Regions from separate parts of the Neobacillus sp. C211 genome, predicted to be linked through region 4. Evidence: predicted binding sites of a transcription regulator. Region 4 holds the regulator's gene; each other region holds the start of a gene.
The links. Region 4 encodes Rex, which represses fermentation and respiration genes when NADH is low (regulators of the CRP and FNR family bind a similar motif). Its sites were predicted from a motif close to TTGTGAAATATTTCACAA; they were not measured.

Region 1 (4,402 bases), on a different contig from region 4:
ACAGATTTAAACACAGGATTAACTGCGGATACTACAATGCTTGATGTGGATGTTGATAATAGATTACTAGAAGCTAGCAGACCTGCCTTTGGCGGTAATATCATGGCGACAATCCTATGTAAAAAACATCGCCCGCAAATGGCAACCGTCAGACCAAAGGTAATGAAGGCACTAGAACCGGTATCAGGAAGAACAGGTAAGATTAATGAAGAAAAAATATCACTGCAAGAAGAAGACATGCGTACAAAAGTGTTACAAATTGTGAATGACGTAACAAAAAAGGCCAATCTAGCGGATGCACATGTAATCGTCTGTGGAGGAAAAGGAATGGGAGATGTGCAAAACTTCCAGCTCCTTTATGAATTTGCGGAAACAATTGGAGCGACTGTTGGAGGTACTCGTGATGTGGTTGAAGCAGGCTGGCTGCCACACCATCTTCAAGTTGGCCAAACTGGTGAAACAGTTACACCAAAAATTTATTTTGCTATAGCACTTTCTGGTGCAATTCAGCACGTTGTCGGTATGAAAAATTCGGATTTAATTATCGCTATAAACAAAAATCCAAATGCACCAATTTTTGATGTTGCCACATATGGAATCGTAGGAGATGCTATGGAAATTCTCCCAAAACTAATCGAACAATTTAAGCAGCTTAGAACTGAAAAAGGTGGTGAAATAAGCTATGCATGAAAAATTTGATGTGATTGTCGTTGGGGCAGGTCCAGCTGGAAGTGCATGTGCCCTCACATGTGCCAAAAATGGACTAAACGTTTTGCTTATTGAACGTGGAGAATACCCAGGAGCCAAAAACGTAATGGGCGGGGTATTGTACCGCAAACAAATGGAAGAATTAGTTCCTGAATTTTGGAAAGAAGCACCACTTGAGAGACCAGTCATTGAACAGCGCTTTTGGATGATGGATAAGGAATCGGTCGTTCAATTCGGCTATAAAGGTCTTGAATGGGGAATGGAACCATATAATAACTTTACAGTCCTTCGGGCTCAGTTTGACCAATGGTTTGCTAAAAAGGCAGTAGACGCCGGGGCATTACTTATTAATGAAACGGTAGTAACTGAATGTATCGTTGAAAATGGCAAGGTTGTCGGGGTTCGTACCGATCGTCCGAATGGAGAGGTATTTGCGGATGTCGTGGTGCTTGCAGACGGTGTTAACTCTCTTCTTTCAAAACAGTTAGGCTTTCATAAAGAATTTCGTCCAGATGAAGTAGCCTTAACAGTAATGGAAGTTGTTAATTTACCAAAAGAAAAAATAAATGACCGTTTTAATTTGGAAGATAACCAGGGTTGTACAATTGAAATCTTTGGTGATTCAACAAAGGGTAATCTTGGAACCGCTTTTGTTTACACGAATAAAGAGAGCTTGAATATCGGAGTTGGTACAACACTATCGAGCATGATAAAAGCGAAAATCAAGCCATATGAGCTTCTAGACTACTTAAAAACTCACCCCATGGTCAAGCCAATGCTTGCTGGTGGGGAATCTGCTGAGTATCTTGCTCATCTTATTCCTGAAGGTGGTTATCGTTCGGTACCGAAAGTAGCTGGTAATGGAGTTATAGTCGTCGGTGATGCAGCACAGCTAGTAAATGCCATTCATCGTGAAGGTTCGAACATGGCGATGTCATCAGGAAAGATGGCTGCTGAAGCCGTAGTTCAGGCACATAAAAGTGGGGACTTCAGTGAATCAAGCTTAAATAGCTACCGTGACGCGCTTAATAGTAGTTTCATAATGAAGGATTTAGAGAAGTACAAGGATGCGGCACATACGTTTGAGAAATACCCACAATACTTTAATGAATATGTTCCAATGATGAATAAAGCGATGAGCAAGTTCTTTACAGTTGATGGGACTCCAAAGCGTGAAAAACAAAAACAAATAATGAAGAGTGTAACTGCGGAAAGAGGAACAATTAGAGTATTGCAAGATATCTATCGTGCCTGGAAGGCGGTGAAATAATGTCAACGAAGAATATCGAGGAAAAACAGTATCTGCTCCGTTTTAAGTGTGATACAAAGTCCCATTTGACCGTGATGGATCATGACGTATGCATGACAAAATGTCCCGATAAAATTTGTACAGTATTTTGCCCAGCGGAGGTTTATAAGTGGGAAGGAACACGGATGCAGGTTGGCTATGAAGGATGCCATGAATGTGGAAGCTGCCGGATCGGCTGTCCATACCAGAACATTAAATGGGAATATCCAAAAGGCGGACACGGGATTGTATTCCGTTTAGCGTAAATTGGATATAAAAAAGGAGCTTTTTGCGATTTATGCAAACAGCTCCTTTATTTATGTAGATATTTTAATAATACTATATGTGGGTTATTTCACAAGTGATGGTAAAAAAGGTGAAGCAGAAGGTAAGTTTTTAGGGGGTTAGCTTATTTTCTCTAGTATGGTAGCTGAGGAAAGTTTATCGTTTTTGCTGGCTGTGACAAGCGAAGATGCAAATGAGTTCGCATGATCCATTAACTCCATACTCTGTGAGCAATAATATGGTTTTTTCCAATTGAAATCACCTTCACTATCGGCAGGATATATACTTACTTTCCAATGATAGTATATTTTTGACTGTGGGAGCTGCACCCCTTCTACGGCAATAAGCCAATGTGTCGAAGGTGAGTTAGGGTAGTATGCTCCGGATTCCTGTAAGGAAACTAGATCATTTACACCAATGGGTATTAATGCCTTTTGATAAAAGTCATGATAATTTGGGGTTTTCATATTTTTTTTCCCTCCCTTTTATGTTCTATCTCTATTATATGAAACATTTAAACTTTTTTTGTGTGATAAATGTTAAAATTTTAAAAAAAATTAACGAGTTTTCATGAAACTGACAAAAATTCATAACCTAATTGTAATTGTGACCTATGTCACTACATTAATTAATGGTTGATTTTATACTTGAAGCAATAGAATGAGATAGAGGTGATTGTTGATGAGTGGCTGTATGAGTGCTCTTGGTGGAATGCCCCAAGCTGAACTAAGTAAAGGACTTAAGCAATTAAAAAGTGAACATCCCCCGTTATTAGGACAATTAGAAGGATTGTATGATCTAACACAAAAAATTGATCAAGAAATAGATGTAGAAACTAACTTTGCTGCATTAATTACAAAAGTAAAAGAATTTAAAGCAGCATTGGACCCTCATTCAGAAAGAGAAGAAGGCGTTCTTTTTCCTATGATGGGTGTATATATCAGGACGACATCTGGACCAATAGCTGTTATGGAATATGACCATGACCAGGCAAAAGCAAATATTGGAGAATTTCTTGGAAAAGCAGAAAGTGGTCTTATATCTACGGAAGAAACGAAAAAAACAGCTGAACTAATTCAAAATGCCTACTTTATCTTAACAGAGCATTTCTCCAAAGAGGAAAATGTTTTGTTCCCAATGGCTGAAAGAATGCTTACAGAAGAGGAAAAGGAAGAATTATACCGAAAAATCCAAGACATAAAATAAAGGATGGGCTTCTGGCCCATCCTATTTTACTTTTGATTCCATTCTTTAACCTTTTGGTCAGTTGGAAGGAGAAACGCAATTAAGCCTAGAATCGGAAGTACACCGAGCCATGTAATCATCGACTGTAATCCAATCCAGTCTGCAATATAACCAAGTCCTACAGAACCAATTGCACCCATTCCAAACGCAAGTCCTACTGTTAAACCAGACATCATCCCAATTTTCCCCGGGACTAATTCCTGTGCATATACTACCGTTACAGAAAAACTAGTCATTAAAATAAACCCAGTAAGTATTAAGAAAATAAATGCCAACGTTGGTGGTACCTGTGGAATTAAAATTGAAAAAGGAATCGTTGCTAACATTGAAAAGGAAATGATTGTTTTTTTACCAAAACGATCTGAAAGAGGACCTCCAAAAAAAGTACCGACGGCACCGGAAACTAAAAAAGCGAACAGGAATAATTGTGATTGCTTAATCGTAAGGGCATATTCTTTTATCGAATAAAAGGTATAAAAGTTGGTAATTCCAGAAGAATACCAAGTCCTTGCAAAAATTAATAATAAAATCAATGCTAAGGTATTTTTTACCTCTTTAGTTATTGCTACATTGTTAGATGAGCTAGATTTCTTTTTCTTTAGTATATTTGGGGAAGCTATCAACCTGTGATTATACCAATTTGCAATATAAATTAATAAAATCACAGCTAGTGCTGCCACAATCGTAAACCAGGATGCACCAATCTGCCCTAAAGGAACCAATATTAGTGCAGTTATCAGTGGAGCCAATGCTTGACCCGTGTTTCCACCGACCTGATAAATCGACTGTGCCAGCCCGCGTCGATTTCCTGCAGCCATATACGCAACCCGGGAACCTTCCGGGTGAAATACTGCTGAACCAAGACCGATGAAAAGG
Region 2 (4,402 bases), on a different contig from region 4:
TTGTCCTTTACGGCCAGGTACCTCAACAGGGACAATTTCATCAGCAAATCGATTGGATTCAATCGCTGCTTGTGCCTTTTGCTGACTCCACGCTGCAAATTCATCTTGTTCAGCACGTGTGATTTCATATTTCTCAGCAAGATTTTCAGCTGTAATTCCCATATGATAGTCATTTTCTGCACACCATAATCCGTCTTTAATCATACTGTCTAAAATTTTCTGATCGCCCATTTTAAATCCATTTCGTCCGCCTTTTAACAGATGTGGAGCTTGACTCATATTCTCCATACCGCCTGCAACAACCACTTCTGCCTCTCCAGCTAGAATCGCTTGTGTTGCCAAGTGAACAGCCTTTAATCCTGATCCACAGACCTTATTAATTGTCAATGCTGGTGCCTCTTGAGGAATACCTGCAGCAAGAGAAGCTTGTCTTGCCGGATTTTGTCCAGCTCCTGCTTGTAAAACATTCCCCATAATCACTTCATCTACATCATTAGGATTAATTCCAGCTTTTTGAATAGCTGCTTTAATTACAGTAGAACCTAACTGTACAGCCGAAACATTTTCTAAACTCCCTAAAAAACTACCAATTGCTGTCCTTACTGCGCTTACAATTACAACTTCATTTACAGTCATTCTGATTTCCCCCAAAAAGTGATTTATGTATTCAAATAATAATTCCTCACAAATTTTACTACATTTCGCGGTATTTTTCGTGACAAACTATTCGACAAATTCAGAGTTTTTTTATTTATCGCTATAAAAAAATTAAGATCTTAACCTGACATATTCAACGTTTATCCCCTTTAAAAAAGGCCTAGAAAATCCACTATTGGCAAAGTAAAAGGTGTAATTACATCGATTGAAAATATTAATAAAACAGGCAAAAAAATTCTGTCGAACTTTCGTGTAAATTGACATGTTTTGTAGAACAATTTTCGAGTTTATTCTAACTTGGCATTTGAACAAATAAATGAACGAAAAGATTATGACCGAACCTCCATATATTGTAATATAGCAATTTAGTAATTGTGGTTACCATAATAAACCAAAAAGAGAGAAAATAATTATTTTCTCCCTCAATTTGCAGCTATATTGTCTAAATAACTAATCCGCCATCCACACTTAAGATGGTTCCGTTAATATAATTCGCCTTATCCGAAGCCAAGAATACATATGCTGCGGCAATATCTTCTGGTTTGCCAAGCTTCCTAAGCGGAGTCTTTTCCTTCATAAATTGAAGCACCTTATCTGGCACCGCTGCAGTCATACCTGTTTCAATGAAACCTGGAGCAACTGCATTGACTCGGATCCCCTTAGGGCCAAATTCTTTTGCCCAGCTTTTCGTCAGCCCAATGACGCCCGCCTTTGTCGCGGCATAATTTGTTTGACCAATATTTCCATATAAACCAACGACGGAAGATGCGTTAAGAATAACGCCCGACCCCTGCTTTAACATATTAGGAGCTACAGCCTTCGTGCATTTAAAAACACCTGATAGATTGACAGAAATGACTCTTTCCCAATCCGATTCCTCCATCTTTGTTAAAAAACCATCAAGTGTAATTCCGGCATTGTTAATTAAGATATCGATTCGGCCATGCTTACCTATTGTGGATTGAACCATTTCTTCTATCTGGGTGCTGTCCGTTACATCGACTTTATAAAATTCTACTTTTTCATGATTCAATTCTTCTAATGCAGATTTACCAGCCGACTCATCATAATCACAGATGACGACGTTTGCACCCTCTTGGAGAAATTGTTTAGCCGTTTCTTTTCCAATCCCCTGTGCACCACCTGTAATTAACACAACCTTTTTACTAAACTCCAAAATAAATCACCTCGTTTTTTTCTTTTCAGGATAGACCTTTGCACAACATCAGCATCCCTAGGCAAATGAGAAAAGAAATCCAAAACAAAAAAGTGGCGATGAAACTAGGCTTTGGACAAAATTAAATCCATTTTTACCCATATTATGATGGATTATTGCTAATTATCACTCTTGTTAAAATACTTTACAATTCGCAAGAAAGTGAGAAATTTGTCAAAAAATGATGAAATGTATTTTAATAATTTTTAATCTTTCACCTTTTAAAATTTCGATGAAGTTAGTATGATGGATAGGTCAACAAAACAAATGTAGGAGGAAAAAAATGAGCACAGACTTTAATTTTTATGAAATGTGGAAGGATCTTTATTCACACTCCAGTAAGTTATTCGATGAGAAAGTAAGCAATGATTTCCCTTCTCAAGGCATGGGACAGGTATTGGAGATGAATCTTCAATTAAAAAAAATGATTGATGAGTCAACGGTAAAATATTTAGAATTTATGAATGTACCAACTCGAAATGACATTGCTAACATTTCTTCGCTGATTGTCAATGTCGATGCAAAAGTAGATGATTTAGAAGAAAGATTAGAAGAGAACTTGGATAACCAAGACCAAGAGTCATTTAAAACAGAATTGTCGAATTTAAAAAAGGATATGAAGAATTTAGATCAAAAATTGAACCAAATCCTTAATGTGTTAAAAACACCAGTAGAAACCAAGAAATAGAAACGCATTACATAAATTTAAATGTAAATGTAAAACTTTTGGCATAACAACAACTACAACAACAACTACTATATATTGGGAGTGGAAAAGAATGACAGAATTAAAAGATAAAGTAGCAATCGTAACAGGCGGCAGCAGAGGAATCGGTGCATCAATTGCATTGGAACTGGCTAAAAATGGTGCGAAAGTTGTCATTAACTATAATATTCGTAAAGAACTAGCAGATAAAGTAGTAGCAGAAATAAATGAAATTGGCGGAGAAGCTTACGCTGTTCAAGCAGATGTTTCTGAAAGTAATGAAGCAGCATACCTTGTACAAGAAACCATCAACCATTATGGTAAATTAGATATCCTGATTAATAATGCAGGAATTACAAGAGACAGCACGTTCAAAAAATTGAAAGAAGAAGATTGGAGAAAAGTAATTGATGTTAATTTAAACAGTGTTTACAACAATACATCTGCAGCATTACCTTATCTTCTTGAATCAGATGCTGGCCGCATCATCAACATTTCGTCCATTATCGGTCAAGCAGGCGGGTTTGGACAAACCAACTATGCTGCCGCAAAAGCAGGACTAATTGGATACACTAAATCTCTCGCTCTTGAACTTGCTAGAAGTAAAGTAACAGTTAATGCGATTTGCCCAGGATTTATTGGAACCGAGATGGTCCAAGCCATTCCTGAAAAAGTTCTTGCAGGAATCGTTGATAAAGTACCACAAAAACGCCTAGGCAAACCAGAAGAAATCGCTCGTGGTGTTGTTTTCCTATGTAAAGATGGTGACTATATTACTGGTCAGCAATTAAATATTAACGGTGGACTTTACATGTAAGTGTCATGAATGTACAACCTTCTTTATATATTAAAAGAGTAAATAAATCATATAAGGAGTGAACAGTTATTAACGCTCAAATGCTAAAAGAATGGAATGAGATGCTAGAGGCTACCCCTCAAAAGTATCAAGAGATGTACCAACGTGTAATTAGGGCATCTCAAGTGTTAACGACCGATGCCGAGCCCGAAGTAGCACCTACACCGAAGGAATTAGTTTGGACTAGAAATAAAGCAAAACTCTATCGGTATATTTCTGATCAACCAAAAAAACATAGAACCCCACTTCTATTTGTTTATGCTCTAATTAATAAGCCTTATATATTGGACCTTACCAAAGGTGGTAGTTTAATAGAATTTATGGTTGAACGTGGGTTTGATGTTTACCTTCTTGACTGGGGTACACCAGGTTACGAAGATAGACATATGAAACTGGATGATTATATTATGGACTATATACCACGTGCCGTTCGTAAAGTAATGAGAAGATCTAATGTTGAGGAAGTATCGATCCTTGGTTATTGCATGGGTGGAACGATCACGTCTGCATTTGCAGCATTACACCCTGAATTGCCAATCCGCAACCTCGTCTTTATGACTAGTCCTTTTGATTTTGAAAATAGCGGCGCATATGGTGCGATGTTAGATGAGCGATATTTTAATATTGATAAAGTGGTAGAAACCCTTGGTGTGATTCCACCAGAAATGATTGACTTTGGAAATAAAATGATCAATCCAATTGGAACCAACTTTGGACCATTTATTAGTCTTGTTGAGCGTGCTGACAATGAAAATTTCATAAAGAGCTTTAAACTACTGCGAAAATGGTTAAACGACGGAATTTTATTCCCTGGTGAAGCCTACCGTCAGTGGATTAGAGACTTTTATCAAAAAAACAAACTGATAAAAGGTGAAATGGTTATTCGTGGTCAAAAGGTCAAACTGGAAAATATCAAGGCAAATGTGCTCAACTTAGCTGGGAAAAACGACCTCATTGCCCCACCGCA
Region 3 (4,402 bases), on a different contig from region 4:
TCAATTTGAACATTATATAAACTGGCTTCGGTGTTTAATAATGATATGACGTCCATTAATAGCTTCTGAAGATCTGCTTTGGTATATTTTAAAAGCTGAGGCTTTGCCAATAACAAAAGCTCACCAACAATGTCATTGATACGATTTAATTCGTCGAGCATAATTTGATAAAAAAATTGATGCTTCTCATCTTCCATTTGTAAAAGTTGGACAAATCCTTTTAATGACGTCAGCGGATTCCGAATTTCATGGGCAACGCTGGCAGATAATTCTCCAACGATTGATAGCTTTTCTGTCCTGCGAAGACGTTCTTCTGCATCCCTTAAGGTGGTCACATCACTGCCATAGCCAATGATCCCAGTGATATTTCCATTAATTATCATTGGAAGGGAAGTACATTGTAAGATAATCCGATTCCCGTTTGCATGTGGTATATACAGCTCATACATGACCGGTTTTATTTCTTCCACAACAGTGGAAATGAACTTTGGAAGATATCGTTTATAACTTTTCGGTAATAATTGTTTTACATTTTTCCCAATCGCTTCTTCCCGTTTGAAGCCTGTAATGACATCATACTGTGGGTTTAAATTGGTAATAGTTCCGCCTAAATCCATCATATAAACAATATCTGGACTGTATTCAAATAATGACTTATATTGTTGCTGACTCTCTGCTAATTTTAAGGCCATTTCCTTTTTTTCGGTAATATCACGTCCAATGATGACCAAACCTTGTCGACTGCCATCTTCGTGAAATAGTGGTACTTTAATCGTGTCAAATATTTTTACTGATCCATCTGGAACAGGAAGGACTTCCTCTATGCGAGTGATTTCTCGATTAATCCAAGCTTCTTCATCAGAAGTTTCACAAAATCTGAGAGCATCACCGTAAAAGTCTGTATACTCGGCTAATTCCGAATCCTTTTTCCCCCGATAATCCACATTCTCAAGCTGGAACAATTGTAAACCAAATTCATTTGCTTCAATCCATCTGCCTTCACCGTCTTTAAAGTTAACAAAATCAACCATTGAATTGATTAAAGTAGATAGACGTTTCTGATCTTCCTGGGAAACATCTAACTCCTCTTTTTTACTAATGAAGAAATAAATGAACCCTCCAGTCATGGCAACATATAAGATCTCTTTTGACCTTAACACCAACTCAATAAGTGAAGAGGGCACATATTGTTCGATTACATAATTGGACCCATATATCCAAATAATACTTGTAAAAAAGTAGAAGATGATGATCTTTATTTTATTCATGGAAATCTCCAGTTCTCTTAAAGGAATAAAGTTTATTAAAAACAAGGAGTAGTGAGTATTTATTACTCCTTAGTCTATAGTACTAGATAATCCATTATTTTGGAATAATGCAACGCTTGAAATATTAATAACTATAAAAACTTTTACTACATTATTATCTGATTGCCTACATGGAAAAGGCTTATGGAGTGTATTCCATAAGCTATCTGTTCTTCGATTTCAAGATTTTTAGAAGAGTCTTTTTCCAAGGATAACTAAATCACGTTCAATGCCATCCAACTCAGCCACATTCGGAAGCTGTGCCCATTTTTCAAATCCAAAACTTGAGAAAAGTTTAATGCTAGGTTCATTATGACCAAAAATAAAACCTAGTAAGGTTTTGATTTGTAGACTTGGACAGGTATCGATTGCTTTTTGGATTAAATATTTACCAAGTTTCCTGCCTCGAAAGTCGGGATGAATATAGATACTAATTTCTGCCGTCGCATTATAGGCAGGCCTGCCGTAAAAAGATTGGAAACTAACCCATGCACAAATTTCTCCTTGATTTTCTACAACCCATAATGGACGAAAGGTTGATGAATGATCGTTAAACCATTGAACTCTGTTTTCTACTGATATTGGTTCAAGATCGGCTGTAACCATCCTACTTGCTATGGTTGTATTGTATATATCAACAATTACAGGCAAATCACACATATCGGCATCTCTAATCGTAAAGTCATCAAACATGTTATGTACCACTCCCGTTTTTTTTCTTAATAGATTTTATGATATCTTTTGGAACAAACATTATCAATATTGTAATAACAAATTACTTAGAAAAAGAAAAACCTTTTCTCGAAATTGCTGTTCGAGAAAAGGTCATTTCTAATGACAGTAAATGTTTATGCTGCCATTACTCGTTTCTTTGCCTAAACCCAACGGTGGGCCTTGGCATTACTCCTTAAGATGATCGTGTTGTGCGTCACTTGAGTTTGCCCATTCACTTGTGAATTTTGACGTTTTGGACGCGTCGTATGGTAGTGAAAGAGCTCTGAGTGCGGATCTAAATGGTCTTTATAACTCATCTAAAATCACCTCATCAAAGGATTTGAAACGACGATATTCTAATGAATATCACTATTATCTTTTGTAAATTGTCAGGAAATTAGTCATCAAACTTAAATTTAATGAGAAATCTCTTTAAAAACGTTAATAAAACGTTCAAATGCATAGTCATGGAAATGAGTTAAAATGAATACATCGAATGATTGTGATTCAATTCACAAATCAAATTATTTTTAACAGCATGTCAAAACAATAAAAGAGGCGAATTTAAAATGGTTAGTTTATCACTTGGCGGACTGCTTCTTCGATTCCTATTGGGAGGTCTAGCTGTAGTTGCCTGTACTGTCGTAGCAAAGAAGTTAGGGGAGAAAGCTGGGGGAATATTTGCTGCATTTCCTGCTGTTTACCTGGCAGCATTACTCACCATTGGTCTTGATTTTCACGGAGGTCAGCTTATTACCCATTCGATCATGTTATCTAAAGGCGCCATTTTTGGGATGGCAATCAATATTCTTGTCTCCATCCTCGAAGGCTACCTGCTTCCTAAGATAGGTTGGAAAAAGGGAATCCTGCATGCAATGGCTTGCTGGTTTACTGTATCAATTGTTGTTGTATCCATTACATCTCATTAAATGAAAAAGGTGGACAACATGAATAAAAAGGACTTATTTATTCGGTTTTTACTAGGTGGGGCAGCAGTCTCCCTAAGTTATCTTATAACTATTATTTCCCCATGGAAGATTCTTGCCGGTATTTTTGCCGCTTTTCCAGCCGTAATGTTGACAGCCGTTATTATGGTGGGAATTGCCTCGGGGACTAAGAAAGCCACAAATATTGCTAGAGGCTCAGTATATGGAATGATTGGTGGAATCATTTGTGTAATAACAGTTTTAATAACATTGGAAACCAGTGAAAATTGGATTTTTAGTATCATTCTAGGTCTCCTATTTTGGCTTGGAAGTTCACTTACCATTTTCACCTTAAGAGAGCGGGCAGCAAGAAAAGTAATTAGTCATGTATAGTTAACAAAAAATTCTTTGGAGCCATAGCTCGAGAATTTTTTTTATTAGGAAAATATTAACTTGTATTATCTGAAAGTTCGGAATAAAATAAAGTTAACATACCAACCGGTAGGTATGCCTGCTATCGGTTCAGCATATTATAAATTAACGGCATTAAACTTGATGTTAAGAATAAGAATGGAGTGAATGGTATGTATTTACGATTGACTGATGAACAAAAAATGGTCCAAAAAACAATTAGAAGATTCGTAGAAAAAGAACTGATTCCTCTTGAAAACGATGTACTTCGTAATGAACGAGAAGGTAAACCGAGTCTTCCTGCAAGTAAACTAAAAGAGCTGCAACTAAAAGCGAAGGAAGCAGGTTTTTGGGGAATTAACACTCCAGAGGAATATGGTGGTGCAGATCTTGGTCAAATGATGATGGCAATTGTGTTAATGGAAGTGTCAAAAACCTTTGTCCCATTCCAGTTCGGCGGTGGTGCAGATAATATTCTTTACTATGGCAACGAAGAACAAAAGAAAAAATACTTACTTCCAACAATAAATGGTGAGAAAAAGTCCTGCTTTGCAATGACAGAGCCAGGTGCTGGTTCTGATACCAGAAATATCAAAATGACAGCTGTGAAAGACGGCAGTGAATGGGTTCTAAATGGTGAAAAAACGTTCATTACCGGCGGAAACGAAGCGGACTTCGTTATGGCGATAGCGATTACGGATAAGGAACGACATCAATCAACACAAGGCCGCGAAGGGGTTACATGCTTTATTGTCGATCGCGATATGGGCTGGAAATCAGAGTATATACATACAATGGGAGAATGGGGTCCAGCCGGCTTAGTATTCGATAATGTCCGTGTTCCGGAGGAAAATATTCTGGGTGAATTACACAAGGGGTATAATCTCGGTCTCGAGTGGATTGGGTTTGCACGCTGGGTTGTTGGGGCAAGAGCAGTCGGTGCCGCTGAACGCTTGCTGCAAATGGCGATTGATTATGCCAAGGAACGGGTTACATTTGGGAAACCTATTGCTGAAAGACAAGCAATCCAATGGCAAATCGCAG
Region 4 (4,402 bases):
AATGAGAAGCAGGTTGCCAGGGTTCACTTTTTTGTTGTTTACCTTTATTTTTTGGACAATAAATAAGCGGACAACCAAGATCACAGCCGACAAAAATAACATCCCCGCTGTCAACCAATGCAAAGAATGGATCGGAATCAAACTGGCTAGTTTTGAACCTAAATAGGAGGCAGCTGCCCCAAATCCACCGACGATTAAACCGGTTTTAATTGAGATATTTCCTTGACGAAAATGACTGTAGGCACCTGACATGCTAGTAAACACCATCGCTGCTAGTGATGTCCCTAACGCCATATGTATTGGTACTCCAAAAATAACTGTTAAGATGGCAATAATAAAGCCAGAGCCGCCCGCCCCGACAAATCCTAATAAAATCCCAAGCACAAACATCGTCAGCACAATAGCCAACTTCATCCCCTCCGATTGCAAAACCCTAGATGTCCTTCTAGGAAATGTTTTATTACTTACCCAAGGACGGGGTCATATAGACTGATTTAAAAAAGAAAAAAACTATCATTCATTATTGTACTTAAAATTTAAAAGGTATATCGGAATTATGCCCTAATTCCCAAAATTTGAAAGACTACCTCAACTAGATTGAGATAGTCCTCCCTTAAAAGCTAAATTTTACTCGACCTAAACATGCACTGGTTGTTTTGCTTCTGCTAATGCTGATAGGCGCTGCTTAATTTCCTCAACATTGATAAATCTTTGGGCTACCCCTGTTTCCATTGCAGTATACGCAACCGCGGTTGCTACCTGTGCTGCGACCCGAGGGTCAAATGGATCTGGAATGACATAATCGGCATGGAGCTCATCCTCTGAAATTAATCCAGCAATTGCATAGACCGCAGCAAGCTTCATTTCCTCGTTGATTTCCTTGGCACGGACATCTAAGGCACCGCGGAAAATGCCTGGGAAAGCAAGCACATTATTAACCTGGTTCGGAAAATCAGAACGTCCTGTACCCACTACAAGAGCCCCTGCTTCTTTGGCCGCATCGGGCATAATTTCCGGTACCGGGTTGGCCATGGCAAAGATAATCGGGTCACGGTGCATAGCGCTAACCATTTCCTTTGTAACGGCCCCGGCTGCTGATACCCCCACAAACACATCGGCGTCAATAAGCGCATCCCCTAACGTTCCTTGTTTTTGCTCGCGATTTGTCATTTGCGCCATTTTATCTTTGAATCGATTCATTCCGACTGGACGGCCTTCATAAATAATTCCTTTTGTATCACATAAAATAACATCCTTCACGCCCATATGCAGCAGGAGCTTAACAATCGCTACTCCAGCTGAACCTGCTCCGTTTACCGCAACACGAATATCTTCAATTTTTTTATCCGCTAATTTTAACGCGTTGATTAGACCAGCGGCTGTTACAATCGCGGTTCCATGCTGGTCATCATGAAAAACAGGAATCTCGCAGGCTTTGCGGAGGCGGTCTTCAATTTCAAAGCATTGCGGCGCAGCAATATCCTCCAAGTTCACTCCGCCAAATGTTGGTTCTAGCAGCTTGACGGTTTCTACGATCTGGTCTGTGTCAGTGGTGGCCAAGCAGATGGGAAAGGCGTCAACATCTGCGAACGATTTGAATAACACGGCCTTTCCTTCCATCACAGGCATCGCAGCTTTTGGTCCAATGTTTCCAAGCCCCAGAACCGCTGTCCCATTGGATACAACTGCGACAAGATTGCCCTTCGAGGTATAATCATAGACTTTATTTTCGTCTGCATAAATGTCCAAACATGGCTCTGCCACACCTGGTGAATAGGCTAGGCTTAAATCTTTTGCATTATGTACTGCCACCTTAGAATATATCCCAACCTTGCCTTGGTGTTCCTTGTGCATTTTTAACGCTTCATCTCGTAAAATTGACATTGAATTTCCCCCACTTCCCGGTTAGTAACCGCTTGCATTTCATCTACCTATATCTTAGTGCATAAGAAAGTATTTTTATAGATTATGTAATTAAAAAAAGCAGGGATTTAATCATACAAAAGGCCTTCCACAAATTTTGTGGAAAGCCTTTTTAACTAATTATTCTTCATCTATTTCCACCGTTGGATAATGCTTTAAAAAGTAGACTAGCGATTGAAGCTCCACTGCCAAGTCAATATGATGGACCCTTATTAATGGTGGAACATTTAACCTTGCTGGAGTGAAATTTAAGATTCCTTTTACATTCGCTTTGACCAGTCGATCGGTTATCATTTGTGCGGCAGGAGCCGGAACCGTTAATATCGCCACTGAAATATTAGTTTCTGATAAAACCTTCTCTAAATCATCCATAGGATGAACGGGTACCTCGCGAATCATGGTTCCCATTTTGTCGGGATCCACATCGAAGGCGCATTCTATTTTTGTGTTATTATTTTTTAAAAAGTTATAGTTTAAAAAGGCAGTGCCAAGATTTCCGACTCCTATTAAGGCAACCTTAGTTAATTCATCCTGATCTAAGGTTTTACGAAAGAAGGATATTAAGTAATTAACATTATACCCATAGCCCTTTTTCCCTAACGCACCGAAATAGGAAAAGTCGCGGCGAATCGTTGCTGAGTCTACCTTTACTGCTTCACTCAATTCCGCTGAAGAGACCCTTTGCTTGCCGGAGCTTTGCAGGTTTTTTAGAAATCGGTAATAGAGGGGCAGCCGTTTTGCTGTCGCCTGTGGTATTTTCGTTGTTTCATTACTCATAATCTCCCACACCCCATGAATGGTTTAGTTAAAAATTTATTTAACTCTTTCATCTCTTTTAAAATCACCGTTTTTACCGCCCGTTTTTTCGACAAGATACGTCGGTCCAATTACCATACCTTTATCAACGGCTTTACACATATCATAAACTGTTAAGGCACACGCGGAAGCCGCTGTTAACGCTTCCATTTCTACGCCTGTGCTCCCCTTCGTTTTAACGGCTGCAGCAATATATAATTGATAATTCTCATCCTTATCCTGTTCCCAAGAGAAAGAAATATTAACACCTGTTAATGGAATCGGATGGCACATTGGAATCAAATCCCATGTCTTCTTTGCTGCCATGACAGCTGCTACCTGGGCCACTGCTAAGACATCGCCCTTCTTCATCTCATTATTAGTTATTTTATCATAAATTTCTTTACTAACGGTAATGCTGGAATGAGCAAGCGCCGTACGTGCCGTTTCCGGCTTATCACTGACGTCGACCATTTTTGCTCTGCCTTCTTCATTAAAATGCGTAAATTCTGCCATATAAAAAATCCTCCCATCAAATCATACACTATTTTACCTTATATGTGTGTGAAACTTTGAACTAAATATTACATTTTTTGACGATTTAGGACCCTTACACCGCTAATATGGCGAGCAGTTTATTGCCGACATACCGGGAATAAGGTACACTAATCCTATGTAATAGAGGTGAATGAGAATGATTTTGCTACAGGTTAATCAATTACAAAAATATTATGGTGCTGACCTTATTTTATCGAATATTAAGCTCGAATTACAAACTCGGGACCGTGTTGCTCTTGTTGGACGCAATGGGGCGGGAAAATCGACATTATTGAAGATTATTGCCGGACACTTGTCGCATGATGGCGGAGAAATTATCAAGCCGAAAGAAGTGACAATTGGCTATTTAGCTCAAAATACCGGGTTAGAATCATCATTATCCATATGGGATGAAATGCTGACGGTTTTTGAACCGCTGCGATTAATGGAAAAACAACTCCGCACCCTTGAAGAACAAATGGCTGATCCTCTTGTTTTTGAAGACGGTGGAAAGTACGAAAGAATCCTAAAAGAGTACGATCATCTTCAGGTGAAATTTAAAGAACAGGGAGGGTATCAATATGAGGCAGAGATGCGCTCTGTCCTTCATGGGTTAAATTTCCATGACAAATCCTTGATGATATCTAGTTTAAGCGGCGGGCAGAAAACCCGTCTTGCCCTTGGTAAACTTTTGTTAACCAAGCCTGATATCTTAATATTGGATGAGCCCACAAACCACCTTGATATTGATACGCTTTCCTGGCTGGAGCAATATTTACAAAGTTATCATGGGGCGATTTTGATCGTTTCCCATGACCGCTATTTTTTAGATAAAGTTGTTACTCAAGTTTATGAAGTATCCCGTAAGCAAATCCAAAGGTTTACAGGCAACTATAGTTCTTACCTTGATCAAAAGGCCGCAAATTATGAGCGTGATTTAAAGCTTTTCGAAAAACAACAGCAAGAGGTCGCTGATCTCCAAGACTTTATCAACCGGAATTTAGCGCGCGCTTCGACGACTAAACGTGCCCAAAGCCGTCGTAAAAAGCTAGAAAAGATGGAGATGATGGATCGTCCATTAGGCGATGAAAAGTCTGCTTCCTTCTCGTTTGAAATTGAAAAACAAAGCGGCAATGACGTTTTAACA

Region 1: ACSU6B_RS00440 (hemerythrin domain-containing protein) is a predicted target of Rex. The motif match lies at 2,886-2,903, and genes of this name have one in related genera.
Region 2: ACSU6B_RS27850 (polyhydroxyalkanoic acid synthase subunit PhaR) is a predicted target of Rex. The motif match lies at 2,036-2,053, and genes of this name have one in related genera.
Region 3: ACSU6B_RS04460 (DUF3147 family protein) is a predicted target of Rex. The motif match lies at 2,522-2,539, and genes of this name have one in related genera.

The regions. Positions count from the first base shown of each region.
Region 1 is NZ_CM122574.1:76,672-81,073, reverse strand. Features, by position in the region: gene ACSU6B_RS00460 (electron transfer flavoprotein subunit alpha/FixB family protein) at 1-690, shown strand, start outside; gene ACSU6B_RS00455 (FAD-dependent oxidoreductase) at 683-1,978, shown strand; gene ACSU6B_RS00450 (ferredoxin family protein) at 1,978-2,262, shown strand; gene ACSU6B_RS00445 (hypothetical protein) at 2,401-2,748, opposite strand; gene ACSU6B_RS00440 (hemerythrin domain-containing protein) at 2,963-3,487, shown strand; gene ACSU6B_RS00435 (MFS transporter) at 3,514-4,402, opposite strand, start outside.
Region 2 is NZ_JBPXRO010000053.1:12,233-16,634, forward strand. Features, by position in the region: gene ACSU6B_RS27840 (acetyl-CoA C-acetyltransferase) at 1-636, opposite strand, end outside; gene fabG (3-oxoacyl-[acyl-carrier-protein] reductase) at 1,100-1,834, opposite strand; gene ACSU6B_RS27850 (polyhydroxyalkanoic acid synthase subunit PhaR) at 2,157-2,561, shown strand; gene ACSU6B_RS27855 (3-oxoacyl-ACP reductase) at 2,653-3,396, shown strand; gene phaC (class III poly(R)-hydroxyalkanoic acid synthase subunit PhaC) at 3,477-4,402, shown strand, end outside.
Region 3 is NZ_JBPXRO010000003.1:175,466-179,867, reverse strand. Features, by position in the region: gene ACSU6B_RS04475 (PAS domain S-box protein) at 1-1,268, opposite strand, end outside; gene ACSU6B_RS04470 (GNAT family N-acetyltransferase) at 1,497-2,000, opposite strand; gene ACSU6B_RS04465 (YpzG family protein) at 2,183-2,338, opposite strand; gene ACSU6B_RS04460 (DUF3147 family protein) at 2,591-2,950, shown strand; gene ACSU6B_RS04455 (DUF3147 family protein) at 2,969-3,340, shown strand; gene ACSU6B_RS04450 (acyl-CoA dehydrogenase family protein) at 3,532-4,402, shown strand, end outside.
Region 4 is NZ_JBPXRO010000052.1:4,062-8,463, reverse strand. Features, by position in the region: gene ACSU6B_RS27695 (sulfite exporter TauE/SafE family protein) at 1-408, opposite strand, end outside; gene ACSU6B_RS27690 (NAD(P)-dependent malic enzyme) at 637-1,884, opposite strand; gene ACSU6B_RS27685 (redox-sensing transcriptional repressor Rex) at 2,044-2,700, opposite strand; gene moaC (cyclic pyranopterin monophosphate synthase MoaC) at 2,737-3,234, opposite strand; gene ACSU6B_RS27675 (ABC-F family ATP-binding cassette domain-containing protein) at 3,413-4,402, shown strand, end outside.